Regions from separate parts of the Providencia sp. PROV208 genome, predicted to be linked through region 2. Evidence: predicted binding sites of a transcription regulator. Region 2 holds the regulator's gene; the other holds the start of a gene.
What was found. Region 2 encodes ArgR, which controls arginine synthesis, uptake and breakdown. Its sites were predicted from a motif close to ANTGAATAAAAATACANT; they were not measured.
Positions count from the first base shown of each region.

Region 1: argA (amino-acid N-acetyltransferase) is a predicted target of ArgR. The motif match lies at 1,489-1,506, and genes of this name have one in related genera.

Region 1 covers NZ_JAMPNS010000008.1:49,674-53,102, forward strand. The annotation lists gene amiC (N-acetylmuramoyl-L-alanine amidase AmiC) at 1-1,147, opposite strand, end outside; gene argA (amino-acid N-acetyltransferase) at 1,541-2,881, shown strand; gene PR766_RS06725 (hypothetical protein) at 2,994-3,429, opposite strand, start outside.
Region 2 covers NZ_JAMPNS010000004.1:113,419-116,847, reverse strand. The annotation lists gene mdh (malate dehydrogenase) at 1-502, opposite strand, end outside; gene argR (transcriptional regulator ArgR) at 974-1,444, shown strand; gene PR766_RS03895 (DUF6122 family protein) at 1,552-1,962, shown strand; gene mpl (UDP-N-acetylmuramate:L-alanyl-gamma-D-glutamyl-meso-diaminopimelate ligase) at 2,008-3,387, opposite strand.

The DNA of each region.
Region 1 (3,429 bases), on a different contig from region 2:
GCTCTTCATCTAGGTTACTGATAAACGCAGTTTCTACCAAAATAGACGGAATTTCAGGAGCTTTCAATACAGCAAAACCAGCTTGGTCTACTTTGTTTTTATGCAGCCGATTCACTCTACCCATCCGTTTCAGGACTTCATCACCAAACTTCAAACTGTCATTAATGGTTGCTGTTTGCACCAGATCTAACATTGTATGGTCAAGATAGACATCACCACTTTTGCTCACGCCACCGATTAAGTCAGCTTCGTTCTGAGTTTGAGCAAGATAACGCGCCGTATTACTGGTCGCTCCTTTCGTGGATAATGCAAAAACAGATGAGCCATTCGCTGAGCGATTCGTAAATGCATCCGCATGAATAGAAACGAATAAGTCTGCCTGCATTTTTCTCGCTTTCGCAACACGCACTTTCAATGGGATAAAGACATCCTCATTACGCGTCATATAAGCTCGCATTTTAGGATCTTTATCTATTAGCGTTTTCAAACGACGCGCAATTTGTAAAACCACATCTTTTTCACGCGTTTTATATTTACCAATCGCACCGGGATCTTCCCCACCATGACCAGGGTCAATCATAATAACAATCGGTCTATCCGTACCTGCTTTACCCGGTTTCTTCGCCTGTGCAGGCATGCTCTCTTCTAAATCACCTTTATTGTAATCTTCAAGAAGCGCAAGTAACGGATCATCATTGGTTTCAACCCCTTTACCTGGGTAAAAGTCCATGACTAAACGGTGTTTAAACTCAGCTACTGGCGGTAAAGTAAAGAACCGAGGTGTGACTTTATTCTTAACTTCAAACACTAAACGTACCGTTTTAGGATCAAACTGCCCCACCCTAACTAATTTTAAGTAAGGGTCTCGAGACTGAATTTGACTTCCCATATTCTTAAGAACGTTATTTAATTGGACGCCTTCTAAATCAACAACAATACGCTCAGGGTTGTTTAAAACAAACTGGCGATACTTTAAAGGAATGCTGGATTCAAGAGTAATACGGGTATAACTCGAGGCTGGCCAAATACGAACAGCAACAACACTACTACTGGCAGCAAATCCAAATGGGCTGACACTTAATAGCATGACTGCCGCCGCACCTTGCAATAGGCGACGTTTTGATGGGCTGTGATCTTGATGACTCATCAATAATTCCGAATCTATTTCCTGAAAAGTTTAATAATATCTAAAATAAGAGATAATATATTAGCGATTAATTCGCACTCTATCTAGTTCTTCATCCTTTGTCATTACCAATCTATTCTATTTATATCCCAGCACGCATCTATTCAATGCCATATAAACGCCATATTTACGTAATTTAAATAGTTAATGATGCTCAAATGTCGAATAACATTTATTGGCAATAATCTGATATGCAGATTGAATTGTTGTGATTATATCCATTTATATTTAGAGATATGTAAACCTTAAAAATAAATTTGTTACTTTTATTGTCCCAACTTTTACTTGATATTTCTTGTCAAAAAGAATAAAAATACAGTTATTGCGAATAAAAATTCAGTTAAGAGGGTAGTTATGAAAGAGCGCAGCACCGAGTTGGTTGATGAGTTTCGCCATTCGGTACCTTATATAAACGCCCACCGAGGCAAGACATTCATTATCATGCTTGGCGGTGAAGCAATAGCGCATGAAAATTTTCCTAGCATTGTCAATGATATAGGTTTATTGCATAGTTTAGGCATCCGTATAGTCGTCGTTTATGGTGCTCGTCCTCAGATAGAAGGGATTCTTGCAGAGCATAATTACGATGCTATTTATCACAAGCATACCCGTGTGACAGATGCGAATACTCTTGAATACGTTAAACAGGCTTCTGGTGCTCTACAGCTAGATATTACAGCCCGCTTATCAATGAGTTTAGGCAATACACCGTTACAAGGGGCACATATTAACGTTGTGAGTGGTAATTTCGTCATTGCACAACCTCTTGGCGTAGATGATGGCATTGACTATTGCCATAGTGGTCGTATCCGTCGCATTAACGAAGATGCAATCAATGCGCAATTAGATAACGGTTCGATCGTTTTGATTGGTCCTGTCGCCGTTTCAGTGACTGGTGAAAGCTTTAATCTTACCTCTGAAGAAATTGCCACCCAGCTTGCCGTTAAAATTAAAGCCGAAAAACTCATTGGTTTTTGCTCATCTCAAGGGGTTGCTGATAAAGAAGGTAATATCTTATCTGAGCTATTCCCGAATGAAGCTGAAGAACGAATCCAAGAATTGGAGTCAGAAGGTGATTATTACTCTGGAACCGTTCGCTTTTTACGGGGTGCTGCTTCAGCATGCCGCCGAGGTGTTCGCCGTAGTCACTTACTCAGCTATCAAGAAAATGGCGCGTTAATCCAAGAGTTATTCTCCCGTGATGGTATCGGTACGCAAATCGTTATGGAAAGCTCTGAAAAAACTCGCCGAGCCAATATTAATGATATTGGGGGAATTTTAGAGTTAATTAGACCACTTGAGCAGCAAGGAATTTTAGTTAGGCGTTCACGTGAACAACTCGAAATGGAGATTGATAAATTTACCATAATTGAGCGGGATAACTTGGTGATCGCTTGCGCAGCGCTTTACCCTTACCCTGAAGAAAAACTTGGTGAGATGGCGTGCGTAGCCGTACACCCAGATTACCGCAGCTCCTCTCGTGGTGAAGAGCTATTACAGCGTGTCATGGCACAAGCGAAGCAACTGGAATTGGATAAACTTTTCGTCTTAACCACCCGAAGTATTCATTGGTTCCAAGAACGTGGTTTTATCCCCGCTGAGATTGAAATGCTCCCCATGAAAAAACAGGCGCTCTATAACTATCAGCGTAAATCAAAAATATTAATGCTCGATATTAAAAGCCAAGCGGCTTAAGTCCCCAGAAACAGGCGAAAAAATTAATTCGCCACACGATTTAATGCGCAATCATAAACCCAGATGTTCAAGCAACATTCTGGGTTTTTCTTTAATACAACTTAGTGTTAAGTTAAGCGGTTTGAACGACGCGGCACTTTTCACACAGTGGATTTGCATCTAATAATGGGCGTAAAATTGCTTCCATTTCAGCAAAAGAACTACCATAAAAGTAAAATGCGGTTTCAGTTGGTCCATCCCAAACACCGTGGATGCCACCAATATCCTCTACTGCCTCATCCAGTTGGTCAAATAAATCATTAATATCATTGTTTTCATATACTTCATCGGGTAGCTCTGTGCCATTAAAGTAAATAGCTAAACCTTCATCTGTACCAAAATCGATTTGTACATCTTCACCATGAATAGTTAAACGAGAACCTTTAGGCGCTAACATTGCCGAGAACATCTGAATAATTAGGCTAATATTCTCATCACTCGCATCGGTTAATGCCAATTCAATATCACATTCAGCAACTTCGCCATTTTCACCTAATTGAGTACCACCA
Region 2 (3,429 bases):
CGTGGGTTTTCTTGCCTTTTAATTCAGCAACAAACGTATTTGAACGAATGATGTCCAGTGTGGTTACACCAAACAGACGGTTTTTATCATATACGCCCGCTTTTTTCAGGACTTCAGCCGCGATAGCCACGGTAGTATTCACTGGGTTAGTAATAATACCAACCAGTGCTTTCGGGCAGGTGACCGCGATTTGTTGAACAAGGTTACGTACAATGCCTGCGTTCACATTAAACAGGTCAGAGCGATCCATTCCTGGCTTACGTGCAACACCCGCAGAAATTAATACAACATCTGCACCTTTCAGTGCTGGTGTAGCATCTTCACCCGCGAAACCAACAACTTTAACGTCTGTAGGGATGTGGCTTAAATCAGCAGCAACACCCGGAGTGACTGGCGCGATGTCGTAGAGGGAGAGTTCTGAACCTGCTGGGAGCTGGTTTTTGAGAAGAAGGGCGAGAGCCTGACCGATACCACCTGCTGCACCTAGGACTGCAACTTTCATTCTAAAACTCCTTAATTGTACTTTAAAATATATGAATTCATCTGACTACGCACTAAACATATTACTTATAAAAAACAATTCTTTAACAGTTAGAGAGAAGTGTTAACGCAAGATAAATCACCAACACAATAGGGCTATTCTAAACAAATTCCTTATCTGTTAATGAGATAACGGGCACTTTTTTAACAAATAGTTTTTATTGCTATTGCATTTAACATCAAATGTAATTTTACTTGATGCTTTATTAATCACCGATTAATAATTTAACATTTTTTTCACAGCAACTTATTGTTAAACCAAATTATTTTTAAACTAAATTTCAAACCAACAATTTAAGATAATCACGCGCTTCCTACCAGAAAAACCGTATCTTAAATCGCTCATTAAACCATCAAAACTCAATTATCTTGCATAAAAATGCACTTTTCCACATAATACAGCTCAGTTTAATACCAAAAAGATGGGTTAATTATGCGCACTATGTCGAAACAAGAAGACTTGGTAAAAGCCTTTAAAGCACTCCTTAAAGAGGAAAAGTTCAGCTCCCAAGCAGAAATTGTGATTGCGCTTCAAGAGCAAGGCTTCGAAAACATTAATCAATCTAAAATTTCCAGAATGTTAACGAAGTTTGGTGCTGTACGTACCCGCAACGCAAAAATGGAAATGGTGTATTGTTTACCTACCGAGCCAGGTGTCCCAACTGCTACTAGCCCATTGAAAAACTTAGTTTTAGATGTTGATTACAACCACTCTGTCGTTGTGATCCGTACCAGTCCAGGGGCAGCACAGCTCATCGCCCGACTGCTAGACTCCCTCGGCAAAGCTGAAGGTATCTTAGGCAGCATCGCTGGTGATGATACGATTTTCTCCACACCAACGAATGATTTTACGACTCGCGAACTGTACGAAGCCATTCAGGTTCTCTTTGAACAAGAACTTTAGTCCTTTCCCGTCGCTTTATATATCTAAAAAGAGGGAACTGAGTTCCCTCTTTTCATTTTTGGCACTATAGTGACCCGTCTTCCACTGATTCTTATCGAGATAAACCTGTGTTATTTGAGATCTTAAGAAACATCGTTCACTACGGTTTCCATTTTTTAGTGCCTTTTTTATTTGGCTATTTATTTTGGCGAAAAAATTGGAAGCTTGCTGGATTATTAATGGTCTCAACGATGGTTATCGATCTCGACCATCTTCTTGCGGATCCTATTTTTGATCCTGATCGTTGCGGTGTGGGTTTCCATCCTATGCATACAATTTGGGCGGCAATCGCTTATGTTGTGCTGTTCTTTTTCCCATCTTGGAAATTAAAAGCTATTGCTGTCGGATGCCTGTTCCATCTATTTACTGATTCTGTAGATTGTTATTTAGGCAACGTGAAGAAAGAGATACAGGGTACGGTATTAAGCTGTTCAGGTCCTCCTGCTTCAGCAAATACCGAAATTCTTCAGCAACTATAAAAAAGCCCCAACAAACTGTTAGGGCTTTTATGTGAAGTTTTGATATTACTCTTCCGGTTTTGCTTCCGCTTTACGCTTCAATCCAGCGAGTAGCTTTTCATGGATCCCACCAAACCCGCCATTACTCATGACTAAAATGTGGTCGCCAGGTTGAGCTGTCTCAATCACCATGTTGGCGAGAGCATCAATATCAGCGTGCCAACGCGCTGGCTGCACACAATGCTCCGCAATTTCCGTTACCATCCACGGAATATTGGCGGGTTGGAATAAAAAGACCTCATCCGCACGACCTAAAGCTGGCGCGATATCATTCTTACTGATCCCCATTTTCATGGTATTTGAGCGAGGCTCCAGCACAGCAATAATACGTGAAGTACCACCAACTTTGCTACGTAATGCCTCTAACGTCGCTAAAATTGCCGTTGGATGGTGAGCGAAGTCATCATAAACACTAACCTCATTCTCAACACCGCGTAGCTCAAGACGGCGACGCGCATTAATAAATTTATCCAATGCTAAACAGGCTTCTTTCGCAGGAACCCCAACATGGTGAGCAGCTGCAATTGCCATCAAGCCATTTTGAATATTGTGATTACCCACTTGGGACCAGTTCACTTCACCCACTTTTTCTTGCTGGTAATACACTTCAAACTGGCTACCATCATGATTGAGTTTCACTGCATGCCATTCGCCGTTTTCTCCCACCAGCTCCTGTTCACTCCAGCACCCCATGTTCATGACTTGTTTGAGGTTACTATCATTACTAGGCATAAAGATTTTGCCACTACTAGGTACAATACGAACCAAATGATGGAATTGCTTTTGAATCGCTTCTAGATTTTCAAAAATATCCGCATGGTCAAACTCAAGGTTATTCAAAATCAGAGTTTTAGGGCTGTAATGAACAAACTTGGAACGTTTATCAAAGAATGCACAATCGTACTCATCCGCTTCAATGACAAAGAAAGGACTCTTACCAATTTGGGAAGAAACATCAAAGTTCCCCGGAACACCGCCAATCAGGAAGCCAGGTTCATAGCCACAATCTTGGAGGATCCACGCAAGCATCCCCGCGGTTGTTGTTTTACCGTGAGTACCTGCAACCGCTAATACCCAACGCTCAGGAAGAACATGATCATGGAGCCATTGAGGCCCTGAGGTATAAGGTAAACCGCGCTCTAATACCGCTTCAACACACGGATTTCCACGGGTCATCGCATTCCCAATCACCACCATATCGGGGATTGGCTCTAACTGTGCGGGATCAAATCCTTGAATTAGTTCAATGCCTTGTTTTTCAAGCAATGTACTCATCGGTGGGTAGACGTTTGCATCAGACCCAGTCACTTTGTGCCCTAAAGAACGAGCCAAAATGGCTAAGCTGCCCATAAAGGTTCCGCATATGCCTAAAATATGTATGTGCATTCTTTTCCATCCAATAGCATGAGGTTTGTCACTATTCTACTA